Regions from separate parts of the Serratia marcescens subsp. marcescens ATCC 13880 genome, predicted to be linked through region 2. Evidence: predicted binding sites of a transcription regulator. Region 2 holds the regulator's gene; each other region holds the start of a gene.
What was found. Region 2 encodes Fur, which represses iron uptake genes when iron is present. Its sites were predicted from a motif close to ATAATAATGAGAACNACTATCAA; they were not measured.
Positions count from the first base shown of each region.

Region 1: exbB (tol-pal system-associated acyl-CoA thioesterase) is a predicted target of Fur. The motif match lies at 1,925-1,947, and genes of this name have one in related genera.
Region 3: feoA (ferrous iron transporter A) is a predicted target of Fur. The motif match lies at 1,825-1,847, and genes of this name have one in related genera.
Region 4: fepD (Fe(3+)-siderophore ABC transporter permease) is a predicted target of Fur. The motif match lies at 2,081-2,103, and genes of this name have one in related genera.

Region 1 is NZ_CP071238.1:4,367,424-4,371,628, reverse strand. It holds gene J0F90_RS20840 (DedA family protein) at 1-247, opposite strand, end outside; gene metC (cystathionine beta-lyase) at 393-1,589, opposite strand; gene exbB (tol-pal system-associated acyl-CoA thioesterase) at 2,021-3,001, shown strand; gene exbD (TonB system transport protein ExbD) at 3,005-3,427, shown strand; gene J0F90_RS20820 (LacI family DNA-binding transcriptional regulator) at 3,483-4,205, opposite strand, start outside.
Region 2 is NZ_CP071238.1:1,246,716-1,250,920, reverse strand. It holds gene ybfF (esterase) at 1-534, shown strand, start outside; gene ybfE (LexA regulated protein) at 791-1,078, shown strand; gene fldA (flavodoxin FldA) at 1,334-1,873, shown strand; gene fur (ferric iron uptake transcriptional regulator) at 2,203-2,649, shown strand; gene J0F90_RS05825 (beta-N-acetylhexosaminidase) at 2,901-4,205, opposite strand, start outside.
Region 3 is NZ_CP071238.1:4,791,414-4,795,618, forward strand. It holds gene J0F90_RS22975 (Tex family protein) at 1-1,359, shown strand, start outside; gene feoA (ferrous iron transporter A) at 1,966-2,190, shown strand; gene feoB (Fe(2+) transporter permease subunit FeoB) at 2,262-4,205, shown strand, end outside.
Region 4 is NZ_CP071238.1:3,653,732-3,657,936, reverse strand. It holds gene fepG (iron-enterobactin ABC transporter permease) at 1-1,010, opposite strand, end outside; gene fepD (Fe(3+)-siderophore ABC transporter permease) at 1,010-2,065, opposite strand; gene fepB (Fe2+-enterobactin ABC transporter substrate-binding protein) at 2,280-3,287, opposite strand; RNA gene J0F90_RS17480 (RtT sRNA) at 3,495-3,618, opposite strand; tRNA gene J0F90_RS17475 (tRNA-Lys) at 3,693-3,768, opposite strand; tRNA gene J0F90_RS17470 (tRNA-Val) at 3,776-3,851, opposite strand; tRNA gene J0F90_RS17465 (tRNA-Val) at 3,890-3,965, opposite strand; tRNA gene J0F90_RS17460 (tRNA-Val) at 3,994-4,069, opposite strand.

The DNA.
Region 1 (4,205 bases), 2.0 Mb from region 2:
AGCCGAGCCCGGCGGCGGCGGTCAGTATCAGCAGAGTGGGGGCAAAGCCCATCACGCCTTTGGCGATCAGCGCGCCCGACAGCAGCAGCAGGCTGTCACCGGGAAGGAAGGAGGCGGGCAGCAGTCCGTTTTCCAAAAACAGAGTGGTGAAAAGTACGGCGTAAACCACCCAAATTACGCTTGGATCGGCGAGGGCGATGAAGTCCTGCTGCCAAAGCGCATGAATAATCTCTCGTAATACATCCATTTTATGTCCTGTTGCATGCCGGTTGCGCCCGGGGTCACGTTCTCCAGGATGCGGCGGTTACCGTATCTGACAGTTACCCGGTTAGTGTACCGCTAATAGCTTAAGCCGACATTAAACGAGACGAAGAAAATTATCGGAATCCGCCTTAGCGCACGCCGTTGAGGCGATCGAAGCCGGCCGCCAGATCGGCGATCAGGTCTTCGACGTTCTCCAGACCGATATGCAACCGCACCAGCGTGCCGGAAAAATCGACGCCGCCCGCCGGGCGGATCGCTTCCAGTTCTTCCGGCTGGTTGGCCAGGATCAGCGACTCGAAGCCGCCCCAGGAGTAGGCCATGCTGAAGTGGCTGAAGTTGTCCAGGTAGGCGGCCAACTGCGCCTCATCCAGCCGCTCTTTCAGCACGAAGGAGAACAGCCCGTTGCAGCCGCTGAAGTCGCGGCGGTAGAACTCGTGGCCTTTGCAACTGGGCAGGGCCGGGTGATTGACCGTCGCCACCTCCGGCCGTTCGGCCAGCCAGTTGGCGACCTCAATGCTGCTGCGTTCGTGCTGCTTCAGGCGCACGCTCAGGGTACGCAGGCCGCGGCTCGCCATGTAGGCGGTGTCGGCATCCACCATCTGCCCCATCAGATAGGAGTACTCGCGCAGTTGCTCCCAACAGCGCGCGTTGGCGACGGCGGTGCCGAGCATGTAATCGGAATGGCCGATCAGGTATTTGGTGCCGGCCTGAATGGAGATATCGATGTCGAAATCCAACGCCTTGAACAGCACGCCCGCCGCCCAGGTATTGTCGATCATGATCACCACCTCCGGCGCCACGGCGCGAATGGCCTGCACCATCGCCGGAATGTCCTGCACTTCCAGGGTGATGGAGCCGGGGGATTCCAGGAACACCACGCGGGTGTTGGGTTGGATCAACGTGGCGATATCGGCGCCGATCAGCGGATCGAAATAGGTGGTGCTGACGTTCATGCGGCCGAGGATATGGGTGCAGAAATCCTGGGTCGGTTCGTACGCCGAACCAGTGACCAGCAGGTGATCGCCGGCGCCGACGAACGACAGAATCGCATTGGCCACCGCCGCCGCGCCGCAGGGGTACAGCACGCAGCCGGCGCCGCCCTCCAGCTCCACCATTGCATCCTGCAGGGCGAAGTGGGTCAGGGTGCCGCGTCGGCCGTAAAACAGCTCGCCGTGGGCGCGTTGCGCGGTGGCGTGTTTTTTGGCAGCGACGGAGTCGAAGACCAAAGAAGAGGCGCGTTGCGTGACGGGATTGACGGAGCCCTGGGTGTAACGCTGGCTGCGGCCGGCGCCGATCAGCGTGGTTTCGATATGTTTTGACGTCATGGTACCTGGCTCACCTCTGGTTGCTCTGCACGTGCCCGTTTGCGATAGCCCTTACGTTAACATGAGTTAATATAGCCATCCAGACGTTTTAACTTCCAGATATAGAAACGGCTATAATTGTCTGTCGGGCGCGCATTTCTCGCCTCATCCTTCTGCCGTGGTGCGAGAGAGAAGCCCATTCATCGGTCAAGACGCCGTTCGGCAGCGCGGCGTTGTTGCGTCGTTGTGGGAGAAAAGTAACGAAATAACCCTATAAAAGGGGTATTTGGCGGTGAACGGACGCAGATTGGCGCTTTGTGGCGGGGATGGCTAAAATTTTCTCGTTTATTTGGTAAATAATAATGAGAACTACTATCAATCCCCGGTTGGTTTGATATGATCGCACGCTGAATTATTCCTTAATTTTGATCGGTAATGGGTGGAGGCACAGCGTGAAAACGGCTGGCAAGAATTTAAATCAAGGATCGTTCGGCCAGGGCCGGGCGCAGTGGGGCAAGGCCTTCGGCCGCAGCCTGATGGCTTCTATGGTGCTGGTCGTGGGGCTGGCCGGCAGCGCGCAGGCCGCGCCGGCGAGCAATCCGGCCGTTGCCGAAAGCGTTGCGCCGACCACCGCGCCTGCACCTGCGGCAGCCGCCGCGCCGGAGAGCATCACGCCGGTGAACCCGGCGCCAACGATCCAGCCACCGGAAACCCGCGGCATGGACCTGTCCGTTTGGGGCATGTACCAGCACGCCGACGCGGTGGTGAAAGCGGTAATGATCGGCCTGGTGCTGGCCTCGATCGTGACCTGGACCATTCTGTTCTCCAAAGGCAGCGAACTGCTGCGCGCCAAGCGCCGTCTGCGCCGCGAGCAGTTGGCGCTGGCCGAAGCGCGCTCGCTGGATGAAGCCTCCGAGCTGGCGCAAAACTTCGCCCCGGAGAGCGTCAGCGCGGTATTGCTGAACGATGCGCAAAACGAGCTGGAGCTGTCTGCGGAATCCAACGACAACAACGGCATCAAAGAGCGCACCGGCTTCCGTCTCGAGCGCCGCGTGGCGGCCTACAGCCGCAACATGGGCCGCGGCAACGGCTTCCTCGCCACCATCGGCGCCATCTCGCCGTTTGTCGGCCTGTTCGGCACCGTGTGGGGCATCATGAACAGCTTCATCGGCATCGCCCATTCGCAGACCACCAACCTGGCGGTTGTGGCGCCGGGCATCGCGGAAGCGCTGCTGGCGACCGCGCTGGGCCTGGTGGCGGCGATCCCTGCCGTCGTTATCTACAACATCTTCGCCCGCGTCATCAGCGGCCACCGTGCGCAGGTGGGCGACGTGGCGGCGCAGGTCATGCTGCTGCAGGGCCGCGATCTGGATCTGGCCGCGACGGCGGAAGCCAAGCGCTCACAGCACGCGCACCAACTGCGGGCGGGGTGAGTCATGGCGATGCGCTTAAATGAAGATCTGGACGACAGCGGCGAACTGCATGAAATCAACGTGACGCCGTTTATCGACGTCATGTTGGTGCTGTTGATCATCTTTATGGTGGCCGCGCCGCTGGCAACGGTAGATATCCGCGTCGATCTGCCGGCTTCTTCCGCCAAGCCGCAGCCGCGGCCGGAAAAACCGGTGTTCCTGTCGGTGAAGGCCGACAAGCAGCTCTACGTCGGCGATCAGCCGGTGAATGCCGATCAGCTGACTTCTGTGCTGGATCAACGCACCCAGGCTAACAAAGAAACCACCATCTTCTTCCAGGCGGACAAGAGCGTGGACTATGAAACGCTGATGAGCGTGATGGACACCCTGCGTAAAGCCGGCTACCTGAAAGTGGGGCTGGTGGGCATGGAGGGCGCCGCCAAGTAGCGGCAGCAAAACGATAAAGGGCGCTCAGGCGCCCTTTTTTATTGATTCTGAGATATCACTCCCCGGCTAACAAAGCCCGGGAACCGGCATGACGCCAGTGGATACGGCCCGGCAGATAAAGCGCGCTCTGTTCCAGCGGCCGTTCGTCGATAAGCGCGGTGACTTGGTCGAAGCTATGTTGCGCCAGTGCCAGGCAGTCTTGCGCGACCGTGTCTATCTTCAGCGTCATGCAGTCGAACAGGTAGTGATCGTCGAAGCTGCACAGGTGAATGTCGCTCTCCATCAGCTGATGCTGAGTCAGATAACGCAATACGCCTTCCAGCAGGCCGCAGGCGGCGGTAAACAGCGCTTTAGGCGGACGCCCCAGCTGTGCGCACAGCTGGGCAAACATCTCGTAACCTGAGCTGGGGTGATAGTTGCCGTTGATGATCCATTCCGGTTTGCATGTGATGCCGGCGCGCTCCAGGCCAAGCTGGAAGCCGGCGAGGCGATCGCGGGTCGGCGAAATGCGCGGCTGCCCGCCGAGAAAATAGATCTCATCCGGATGTTGGCGCGCGACCTTTTCCACCAGGTCGGCAGTCGAATTGACCGAATCGGTGATCACCAGCGGCAGTTCGGAGCCGGCGATCAGACGGTCCATCTGCACCACCGGCAGCCCGGCGTTGATCTTCTGGTATTCCGCGTCGTTCAACTGGCTGGAGGCGACGATCAAGCCATCCACCTGCCGCTGCACCAGACTGTTCACCGCCATCATCTCCTGCGCCGGGTTTTCATCGGT
Region 2 (4,205 bases):
CAGCTGGAGAAAGCGATCGTCATCGGCCACTCGATGGGCGGCAAAGCGGCGATGGCGCTGACCGCCATCGCGCCCGAGCGCATCGCCAAGCTGATCGTCATCGACGTCGCGCCGGTGGATTACCAGACCCGACGTCATGACGAGATCTTCGCCGCGCTGAAGGCCGTCAGCGCCGCCGGCATCACCCAGCGCCAGGCGGCTGCCCAGTTGATGCGCGACTACCTGCAGGAAGAAGGCGTGATCCAGTTCCTGCTGAAGTCCTTCCATAACGGTGAATGGCGCTTCAACCTGCCGGTGCTGATCGAACGCTACGAAGACATCACCGGCTGGCAGGACGTCCCGGCCTGGCCACACCCGACCCTGTTCATTCGCGGCGGCCTGTCGCCGTACGTGCAGGACAGCTACCGTGCAGATATCGCCCGCCAGTTCCCGCAGGCCCGCGCGCACGTCGTCGCCGGCACCGGCCATTGGGTGCACGCCGAAAAACCGGAAGCGGTGCTGCGCGCCATCCACCGTTTCCTCGGCGAAGCCTGAAAAATACGTTAATCTGGCGAAAAAACGCGCTAAAGATAACGGCTTAGCGCGTTTAGCCCGCAGTTAGGCATTGTCGCCGCTCCATCTGCTGGGGTAATATGGCGCGCTATAATTTTGCCGCCGCGCCAGCGCGTTCGCGAACGCCGGTTCGGGGGTAAATTTGGGTTAGGGTTTATTGGCCCGAAGTGTGTTAATCGATGCCTCCGGAAGCGTGCGAGCGCTTTTTGATGCAAACTCCCTTGCAGTACCGCTACCTATGGCAAAAGAACAAACGGATCGCACGACGCTGGATCTGTTCGCAGATGAACGCCGTCCGGGGCGCCCGAAAACCAACCCGCTTTCCCGCGATGAACAGCTTAGAATCAATAAGCGCAATCAGTTACGGCGCGATAAAGTGCGCGGATTGCGGCGCGTAGAGCTGAAAATCAACGCGGATGCGGTGGACGCCCTGAACAAACTGGCGGAACAGCGCAACATCAGCCGCAGCGAACTCATCGAGCAGATGCTGTTGGCGCAACTGGCGGAAGAACAGCCGGAACATTGATCTCTTCGGCCGCACGCGCGGCGCGGCGTTAAGGACAACGCCGGATCGACCACGCTTTTCTTCATCCTTCGGCATCGCATAAATGCGATAAAACCCCGGCGCCACTTTCTGGCATGATACGCATTTACCGGTAAGAGACTGCGCCTGTCGGCGCCCGCCACCGTGGCGAAAGGCTCTTGTCATGGCATCATTTTAATCGGCGGCAGTGCCGGCGCCGAGTAATGCAATTAATTGAATTTAAAGGTTATACGCGATATGGCTACTGTAGGCATTTTCTTTGGCAGCGACACTGGCAATACCGAAAACATTGCCAAAATGATCCAGAAAATTCTTCAGAAACAGTTTGGCGACGATGTCTCAGAAGTGCATGACATCGCCAAAAGCAGCAAAGAAGACCTGGAAGGGTTCGATATCCTGCTGCTGGGTATCCCGACCTGGTACTACGGTGAAGCGCAGTGTGACTGGGATGATTTCTTCCCGACGCTGGAAGAAGTCGATTTCAACGGTAAACTGGTGGCGCTGTTCGGCTGCGGCGACCAGGAAGACTACGCGGAATATTTCTGTGACGCGATGGGCACCATCCGCGACATCATCGAACCGCGCGGCGCGGCCATCGTGGGCCACTGGCCGACCAAAGGCTACCACTTCGAAGCTTCCAAAGGCCTGGCGGACGACAACCACTTCATCGGTCTGGCGATCGACGAAGACCGTCAGCCGGAGCTGACCAATGAGCGCGTGGACGCCTGGGTCAAACAGATCGTCGAAGAGCTGAGCCTGGCCGATATCGTCGGCTAAACGCCGGTACTGGCGAAAGGTTGAACAAAGGCCCTGTAAAGTGCATAGTGTGCCGACAGGGCCGTCATCGGCAACAGGGATTGCTGCGATAGAAGCTACAGATTTGTAACTTCCCACCCCGTCACGGTAGACTGAGATATCGGTTTATCCCATCCATCAAGGCGTTGCATGCAAAACATGCAATAGTGCAATTATATCTTTGTTAACAACCGGCGGTTTCCATTTAGTACAACCGGTTCTATAATGAGACGCATTAACTCTTTGTGCCGACCGATGCCACAGGCGAGTACGCCTCAACTTGATTAGCATAGTAACAGGACTGAATTCGCATGACCGACAACAACATCGCATTGAAGAAGGCCGGCTTAAAAGTCACGCTTCCGCGACTCAAAATCCTGGAAGTACTGCAAAATCCGGAATGCCATCACGTCAGTGCGGAAGATTTGTACAAAAAACTGATTGATATGGGCGAAGAGATCGGCCTGGCGACGGTTTATCGCGTACTGAACCAGTTTGACGATGCGGGCATTGTGACACGTCACAATTTCGAAGGCGGCAAGTCCGTGTTCGAGCTGACCCAACAGCATCACCACGATCACCTGATTTGCCTGGACTGCGGCAAAGTGATCGAATTCAGTGATGAATCCATCGAAGTGCGCCAGCGTGATATCGCCAAGCAGCACGGCATCAAGCTCACCAACCACAGTCTGTACCTGTACGGCCACTGTGAAACCGGTGACTGCCGCGAAGACGAATCGCTGCACGACAAGAAATAAGCCTGACCGGCTATGAAAAACCGCCTCACATTGGGGCGGTTTTTTTATGCCCGCCGTACAACGGGCAAAAAAATCCCCGGACAAGCCGGGGGAAGATCATGTCATGAAATACTACAATTGCAGCGGCACTGCGACTCCACGTACTGCTCTCACTTCAACATCCGCCCCACGCCGGCACGCGCGGGGGCGAACGCATTCCCCCTTCATTATGATGCGGCCCGCCGCCAGAACCACGGGCCCCGGAGCCAGACCTAGACCTTCTCGGCGCGGCTGTAGCGTTTACCGTCCGGGCTGACCGAACGCACCTGCACGTCACCGGAGACCGCCGGCTTGGCCTTGGCGTCATAGCGCTGCCACTGCTTGCCGCCGTCGGTGGAATACTCGATGCCCAATCCCGGCAGCGCGATATTCGCTTCCAGCTTGCCGCCCGCCACGCGGGCGCCCGGCACCGGCAGACGATAAGCGACGCCGCCTTTGTCCAGCTTGGCCAGTTCACGTTGGCCCAGGATATTGGCGAAGCGCAGCCAGTCTTTCTCCAGCGCCTGGGTATCGACAAAGTGGGTTTCCCCGCCTTTGTATTCGCGGCCGGCGCGATAGTCCTGCTCCCAACCGGCGCGGTGCCAGGCGCGTTCCGCCACCGACAGCGCGCGCGGGAAGGTCATGTATTCCATCTGCGGATCGGTGCGCTGGGTTTCGCTCCACAGCTGAGCGGACAGACCGTAGGCACCCGGCCACGGCTTGTCGCTTTTGGCGTTGAAGTGGTTGCCGTCGCGGTCGACCGAGGTTTCCGCGTTCTGCGGCATGTTGTCCGGCGCGAAGCTGAACACCTTGCGTTCGTCGCTGAAGCGGGTGCCCCAGTAGTAACCGCGCTCGTCCGGATTCACCTCGTAAGGGAAGTCCATGTAGACGTAGTCCGGGTTGGAGACCACCACTTCATACCCTTTATTGGCCCAGTCGTTAACGCTGTCGAAACCGCCCCAATACAGGGTGTCCCAGAAGTTGACGCCCACGCGCGAGGTGGCGAACGCCTTCGAACTTTCGGCGTCTTTCAGACCGTCCTGCCAGGCCTGCATTCTGTCGATGCCGTGCGCCTTCACCAGCTTGCTGACCTCCTGGCCGAAGTAGCTCGGCAGGTGCTCCATGTCGGCCACCTTGCCTTCTTTGATCATCGTCTGGCACACCTGCGACTTGGCCCACGGCTTGTCTTCATTACTCTGGTCAATGATGCCTTTACCCGGTTCCGGTTTCGCCTTGTCGGTATAGCCTGCGCCCAGGCGGATGTTTTTCGCCTCATCGCCGCCAAAGTGCCAGGTTTTGATCGGCTGGCCGGCTTCTTTATGCATCTGGGCAATCTCGCCAATCACCTTGTCGACAAAGCGCTGGGAGGAATCCAGGCACGGGTTCAGGTAGCTCTGGCGGTTAAAGAACTGCACGGAGGTGGTGTTGGAGGTATCGGTCGGATCCACCAGACGGAATTCGTTGGCCTCCTGCTCTTTGCCGGCGGCATGCAGTTTCTTGTAGCGCGCTTCCATCGAAACCACCGCGGCGCGGGCGTG
Region 3 (4,205 bases), 1.6 Mb from region 2:
CGCGCCACCATGGGCCTCGATCCGGGCCTGCGCACCGGAGTGAAAGTCGCCGTGGTCGACGCAACCGGCAAGCTGGTCGCCACCGACACCGTCTACCCGCACACCGGGCAAGCGGCGAAAGCCGCCGCCATCGTCGCGGCGCTGTGCATCAAACACAACGTGGAGCTGGTGGCCATCGGCAACGGCACCGCTTCACGTGAAACCGAGCGTTTCTATCTCGACCTGCAAAAGCAGTTCAGCGACGTCCGGGCGCAGAAAGTGATCGTCAGCGAAGCGGGCGCGTCGGTGTACTCCGCGTCCGAACTGGCGGCGCAGGAGTTCCCGGATCTCGACGTATCGCTGCGCGGCGCGGTGTCCATCGCTCGCCGCCTGCAGGATCCGCTGGCGGAACTGGTGAAGATCGATCCGAAATCCATCGGCGTCGGCCAATATCAGCACGACGTCAGCCAGAGCCAGCTGGCGAAGAAGCTGGATTCGGTGGTGGAAGACTGCGTGAACGCCGTCGGCGTCGATCTGAACACAGCGTCGGTGCCGTTGCTGACCCGCGTGGCCGGCCTGACGCGCATGATGGCGCAGAACATCGTCAATTGGCGCGACGAGAACGGCCGCTTCAGCAACCGTGAACAGTTGCTGAAGGTCAGCCGCCTGGGGCCGAAAGCGTTCGAACAGTGCGCCGGCTTCCTGCGCATCAACCACGGCGACAACCCGCTGGATGCCTCCACCGTTCACCCGGAAGCCTATCCGGTGGTGCAACGCATCCTGGCCGCCACCGAGCAGGCGCTGCAGGATCTGATGGGCAACGCCTCCGCGGTGCGCAGCCTGAAAGCGGTTGATTTCACCGACGACAAGTTCGGCGTGCCGACGGTCACCGACATTCTGAAAGAGCTGGAGAAGCCGGGCCGCGATCCGCGTCCGGAGTTCAAAACCGCCACCTTCGCCGAAGGTGTGGAAACCCTCAACGATCTGCAGCCGGGCATGATCCTGGAAGGCTCGGTGACCAACGTCACCAACTTCGGCGCCTTCGTGGATATCGGCGTGCATCAGGACGGCCTGGTGCACATCTCCTCGCTGGCGGACAAATTCGTCGAAGATCCGCACACCGTGGTGAAGGCCGGCGACATCGTCAAAGTGAAGGTGATGGAAGTCGATCTGCAGCGTAAACGCATCGCGCTGAGCATGCGCCTGGATGAGCAACCGGGCGAAGGCTCGCCGCGCCGCGGCGGCAACGCGCCGGCACAGTCGCGCGACACCGCCAACCGTTCGGCGGGCGGCAACAAGGCCAAACCGCGCAACGCGGCGCCGGCCGGCAACAGCGCCATGGGCGACGCGCTGGCGGCGGCATTCGGCAAGAAACGCTAAGTCAGAGCCAACAGGGCGGAGCCTGCTCCGCCCTTTCTGATGAATAAAACTTGCGGCATTTCTTGACCCGTCTCAATAAACCGTCATCTTTTTATTTCCCGTTCCTGCGTGACCACCCTCTCATTATTCAGCCAGCAAAAATGCCTTCTGCAGCCATTTATTAACAACTTTGTTAACACGCATTTTTCATCTCGCCAATTGTGAGAGAAACACAAATGGTTACCGCTCGCATTACGGCGGAATAATGTTATCGAATTGCTTTTCAGCGGAAATAAATAAAGGGAAAAAACCCTCGATATTTGCAAACGAGAAAACTTGGCTACAAATACGCAACTGATTTAACTCGCCATTCTCATTTGTTCCCCATCGCAAGCGGTGGTAAAACGTCGTTAGTCAAGACAACGCCATCAAAAACTGTCGACGCCATAATAATTGGTTACAATACCCCTACTTTTTGTATTGAACGCGATAATGATAATTACTATTATTTGCGCTCACTTTATTGCATGACCTTATGGATGAATACCGCCGACGGCGTGGCATTTTCGCCGGCAACGTCCAATTATCATCAGCCCGATGTTCATCGGCACCCGGAAGGTTAATCACATGCAGCTTCAACCTAAACACACATATAAGATTATCGGCTTTTCCGGTGAAATTGCGCCGGCCTACCGCCAGAAACTGTTATCGCTCGGCATGCTGCCCGGCTCTTCGTTCGACGTGGTGCGCGTCGCGCCGCTGGGCGATCCGATAGAAATTAAAACCCGCCGCGTCAGCCTGGTGCTGCGCAGGAAGGATCTGGCGCTGCTGCAGCTCGACGGCCAGCCCTGAACCGGCACGCCTCCATTTGCCGACGCGCCCTTGCGCCGGCGCTGTTCTCCTTGAAGACGACACGCTGAACTATGAAAAAACTCACCATCGGCTTAATCGGTAACCCGAACTCCGGCAAAACCACGCTGTTCAACCAGCTGACCGGCGCACGCCAACGGGTCGGCAACTGGGCGGGCGTGACGGTCGAACGCAAAGAAGGCCATTTCACCACCCCGCAGTCCGACGTGCGGCTGGTCGATTTGCCCGGCACCTACTCCCTCACCACCATCTCGGAGCAAACCTCGCTCGATGAGCAGATCGCCTGCCACTACATTTTGAGCGGCGACGCCGATCTGCTGATCAACGTGGTCGACGCCTCCAACCTGGAGCGCAACCTCTACCTGACGCTGCAATTGCTGGAGCTGGGCATCCCCTGCATCGTGGCGCTGAACATGCTCGACATCGCCAAAAGCCAGCATATCGATATCGACGTCGCCGCGCTGTCGGCGCGCCTCGGCTGCCCGGTAGTACCGATGATCTCCACCCGCGCCGACGGCATCGGCGTGCTGAAACAGATGATCGACAATCATCGCATCAACGAACAGCAGGCGCTGGTGAACTACCCGCCGTTGCTGCTGAAAGCGGTCGCCACGCTGAGCGACGCCATGCCGCAAACGCTGCCGGCGGTGCAACGCCGCTGGCTGGCATTGCAGATGCTGGAGGGCGACATCTACAGCCACCGGCTGGCCGGCCCCGCCGTCGCGCTGCTGCCTGCGGCCATTCAGGCGTTGCAACAGCAGCAGCAAGAAGACCCGGCGCTGGTGATCGCCGACGCGCGCTACCAGTCCATCGCCGCCCTGTGCGACGCGGTCAGCAACTCGCAGCAGGCGATGCCCAACCGCCTGACCGATATGCTGGATAAAGTGATCCTCAACCGCTGGCTGGGTGTGCCGATCTTCCTGTTGGTGATGTACCTGATGTTCCTGCTGGCGATCAATATCGGCGGCGCGCTGCAGCCGATCTTCGATATCGGCTCGGCGGCGATCTTCATTCAGGGCATTCAGTGGCTCGGCTACACCCTGCACTTCCCCGACTGGCTGACCGTATTCCTGGCGCAGGGCGTCGGCGGCGGCATCAACACCGTGCTGCCGCTGGTGCCGCAGATCGGCATGATGTACCTGTTCCTGTCGTTCCTGGAAGACTCCGGCTACATGGCGCGCGCAGCGTTCGTGATGGATCGCCTGATGCAGGCGCTCGGGCTGCCGGGCAAATCCTTCGTGCCCCTGATCGTCGGCTTCGGTTGCAACGTGCCGTCCATCATGGGCGCCCGTACGCTGGACGCCCAGCGCGAGCGCCTGATCACCATCATGATGGCGCCGTTCATGTCCTGCGGCGCCCGTCTGGCGATCTTCGCGGTGTTCGCCGCCGCCTTCTTCGGCCAGGACGGCGCTGGGGTGGTGTTCTCGCTGTACATGCTCGGCATCGCGGTGGCGATCCTGACCGGCCTGGTACTCAAATATACCCTCATGCGCGGCGAAGCCTCGCCGTTCGTCATGGAGCTGCCGGTTTACCACGTGCCGCACCTGAAAAGCCTGCTGCTGCAAACCTGGCAGCGATTGAAAGGCTTCGTGTTGCGCGCCGGTAAGGTGATCGTGGTGGCCAGCATATTCATCGGCGGCCTGAACAGCTTCTCGTTCAGCGGCAAAACGGTCGACAACATCAACGACTCCGCGCTGGCTTCGGTCTCCAAGGTGCTGACGCCGTTGCTGCAGCCGATGGGCGTCCACAGCGATAACTGGCAGGCCACCGTCGGCCTGGTGACCGGCGCGATGGCGAAAGAAGTGGTGGTCGGCACGCTGAATACGCTGTATACCGCCGAGCACATCAACAAAGAGGCGTTCGACGCCGCCAACTTCAACTTGCTCGATGAACTGGGCGGCGCGCTGCAGGAAACCTGGGACGGCCTGAAAAACACCTTCAGCCTGAGCGTGCTCTCCAACCCGATCGAAGCCAGCAAGGGCGACGGTGAGATGGGC
Region 4 (4,205 bases), 2.4 Mb from region 2:
CAAATCAGGTACAGGCCGCCGATGCAGACGGTCACGACCCCGACCGGCAGTTGGATCGGCGCGAAAAGATGTTGGGACACCACGTCGGCGCCGAGCAGCAACGCCGCGCCCATCAGCGCCGAGGAGGTCAGGGTGACCGAGGATTGTCCGGCCAGGCGACGGGCGATCTGCGGCGCCGCCAGCGCGATAAAGGAAATCGGCCCGGCGGTGGCGGTGACGGCGGCGGTGAGGGTAACGCCAAACAGCATCAGCCACAGCCGGCTGCCTTCGGCGTTGACGCCCAGCGCGCGCGCCGTGTCGTCGCCCATTTCCAGCAGCTGCAGCCGTTTGCCCATCAGCAGCGCGGCCGCGGCCGCCAGCACGATGAACGCCGTGGCGGGCTGGGCTTTTTGCCAGGTCATGCCGTTGAGCGAACCGGCCTGCCACATGGCGGCGTCCATGGCGCGCTCGAGCGAAGCGGTGATGATCAGCCAGGTGTTGGTGGAAACCAGCACTGCGCTGATGGCGATGCCGACGATGATCAACCGGAAGCCGGCGATGCCTTGCCGCCAGGCCAGCAGATAGATGGCCAGCGCCGAGAGAATGCCGCCGGCCAGCGCGCCGCCGGCGATGTAATAGTAGCCGCCGTTGAACAGGGTGATGGCGATCAGCGCGCCGGTGTAGGCCCCCATGTTAAAGCCGATCACGTCCGGGCTGCCGAGCGGGTTGCGGATAATCGACTGGAAAATGGCGCCGCTCATGCCGAGCGCGGCGCCTAACAACAGCGCCATGGCGATGCGGGGCAAGCGCCATTGGGTGACCACGGTCACCAGATTTTTCGGCGCCTCGCCGCTGAGCGCGGCAAAGACTTGCTCCAGCGAGAGCTGCAGCGTGCCGTAGCACAGCGCGGCAACCGCCATCGCCAGGCATAACGCCAGCAGCGAAAGGTTGACCAACAGCAGGCGCAGCGGCACGCGCCAGTTGATGACGCCGTCCGGACGGCCGATATGCAGCGTGTGCGGCAGACTCATCACAAGCCCCCCAGCGTTTTCTTGCGGCGCACCAGCCAGATCAGTACCGGCGCGCCGATAAAGGCGGCGACGATGGAAACCCGCAGTTCACCGGCCGCCAGCAAGCGGCCGACCACGTCGGCGCACAGCAGTAAAATCGGCGCCAGCAGCATGGAATAGGGCAGGATCCAACGTTGGTCGGGGCCGACCCACCAACGGGCGATATGCGGCACCATCAGGCCGATGAAACTGATCGGACCGACGGTGGCGGTCGCCGCGCCGCACAGCAGCGTGATGGCGATCACCGCGACGATCTGAGTCAGCACCACGCGCGCGCCGAGCGCGATAGCCAAATCTTCCCCCATGCCGATGGTATTCAGCGGCCGGGCGATGAGCAGCGTCAGCAGGCAGCCGAGCAAAATGGCGGGGGCGGTGACCGGCAGCGTGGACAGCGTGCGGATATCCAGCGTGCCGGCCTGCCAGAAGCGCAGTTGGTCAAAGGTTTGCGGATCGATCAGCGACAGCCCGGTGGTGATGCCGAGCAGCACCGCGCCGATCGCCACGCCGGCCAGCGTCAGCCGCACCGGGTTGATGCGCCCGCCCGCCAGCGTGCCGATCAGGTAGACCAGCAGGGTGGTGAGGGCCGCGCCGACAAAGGCATAGGCCATATAGCTTTCGGTGGTGGCGGCGCCGAAAAACATGATGCCGATGACTACGGCGAAGCTGGCGCCGGCGTTGATGCCGAGCACGCCGGGATCGGCCAGCGGGTTGCGCGTCAGCGCCTGAATCAGCGCGCCGGCGGCGCCGAGCGCCATGCCGGCCAGGATGCCCGCCAGCGTACGGGGTACCCGGGCATTGAGAATGATGGTGCTGTCGGAACCGCTCGCGGCGCCCTGCAGGCTGAGCCAGACGGTATGGAAGGGGATGGCTTTGGAACCCAGCATCAGGCTGGCCATGATGCACAGCAACAACAGCGCCAAACCGATACCGAACCCGGCGATGCGTTTGAAGCCACTGGCGTAAGCTGCGTGCGGTGCGGACGAAAGCGTCCGCTCAGTCGGAGTGGGTACGTTCACACCGGTAACTCCTGTATGATTTTTATTCTCATTGTTATTTGCGTTCATGCGGGCGCTTATAGTAGCACGAGTTTACGCCCGCATGCACCCGCCGGTTGGCGGCGCAGGTGCAATGATGATGTTAATAACTATTGATATTTCAATTGATTGAATGTGAATGCTTGCCCCGTTTGCGGAAAGCGTCGGCAGGGGGCTGGCCTGCCGACGGCATGATTCAGGGCTTTTTGAACAACCGTTCGATTTGGTTCAGCATGTTGGTGGCGCTGTAGTAATCGAGGCGGAAGGTGTCGTTGCCGACGGCGTAGACGTGCCGCTGTTCCACCGGCTCCAGATGTTTGAGGAACGGGTTGGTCAGCACCTCTTGCACTTTGCGCTCATTGGTGGCGAACAGGATCAGGGTTTTGCCATTCAGGCCTTCGGCCATTTTTTCGCCGGAGATCTGGATGATGTCATGGCGTTTCCCCATGCTGGTGTTGCCTTTGGCGCTTTCCGGCGGGGTGGCCAGTTGGAAGCCGAGCTGGGTCAGCAGTTTGCCCTGGGCGGAACCCGGCGTCCACAGCATGGCCTCGCGGCCGTTGTCGGCATACACCAGCGGAGTGGTGGGCTGCGGCGGCAGCGCGATCGCCTGCTTCACTTGCTCCACGCGCTGTTCGAAACGATCTTCCGCCTGTTTGGCGCCGGCTTCATGACCGGTGATCTCGCCGAGCTCGCTGGCCAGCTGCTGCCAGCTTTTGTCGCCATAATCGAGCACCAGCGTCGGCGCAATGGCGGACAGCTGGTCATACAGTTTCAACGCCGAATCCCCGCCGGTTGCGGCGACGACGATCAAATCCGGCGCGGCGGCCGCGACGGCTTCGGCATTGGGCTCCACCTGGTACAGCCGCTCGACGTGGCGCTGCTTGGCCACCTCGCTCCATTGGGTAAAGAAACCTTGTTTATCGGCCACCAGGGGATTTGGGCTGGTGGCGGCGCTGGCGACCACCGGGGCGTCGATAGCCAGCAGCGTGCCGGTGATGGTGACGCTGGTGGACACGATGCGCTGCGGCGGTTTTTCCAGCGTGAATTTCCCTTTGACGCTGTCGATGGTGCGCGGCCAACTGCTGTCGGTTGCGGGGGCGGACGGTTTCTGCCCGTCGCTCTTGTCGTCCGGGCCGCAGCCACTGAGCAGCAGGCTGGAAGTGGCGATAAATGCAATGAACAGCTGGCGTAAGGATAGGGTCATGAGCGGGCTCTTTCTTTCCTTGAACTAAGGCGTATCAATCCGGCGGCGGATTGGCTGCGTGGTGTATGCCCGCTAATTTACCATTCAAGCCGCCAAAATGATAACCATTCGTATCTCAGCGCGTAGTGAATACAGAAAGAATAAGGAGATAGGGGCAGTGAGTGAGGCAGAAACGAAAAAAGCGCCAAAAGGCGCTTTTCTCTGAATTGGTGGGTCGTGCAGGATTGATTCGGCCTGTGGCCTCACCCTACGGGCAACGCTGCGCGTTGTCGTATCGCTGCGCGATGCTCGAACCTCTACGGTTCTTCATCCTGCACGACCCGGTGAACTCTGTCGGCGAGAGATGAAGTCAGAGTCGGATGGTGCAGAAACGAAAAAAGCGCCAAAAGGCGCTTTTTTCTGAATTGGTGGGTCGTGCAGGATTCGAACCTGCGACCAATTGATTAAAAGTCAACTGCTCTACCAACTGAGCTAACGACCCGCAGAAGTGGTGGGTGATGACGGGCTCGAACCGCCGACCCCCTCCGTGTAAAGGAGATGCTCTACCAACTGAGCTAATCACCCACTTCAGGACTTCCAGGCACTGCTAAACGAGAGAATGATGGTGGGTGATGACGGGCTCGAACCGCCGACCCCCTCCGTGTAAAGGAGATGCTCTACCAACTGAGCTAATCACCCTCATTCGTTCTCATTTTTCTCAACAAGATGGTGGGCGATGACGGGCTCGAACCGCCGACCCCCTCCGTGTAAAGGAGATGCTCTACCAACTGAGCTAATCGCCCCGTCTTGTTGGAGTCGCATTATAGGGATAGTTCAAAGTGAGTCAACGCTTTTTAAAATGATTTCAATCGTTCGCCGCAAATTTAGGCAGGGCGCGATAATTATCGCCAGCAGCGCCGATTCTTTGCGCGATGCTAT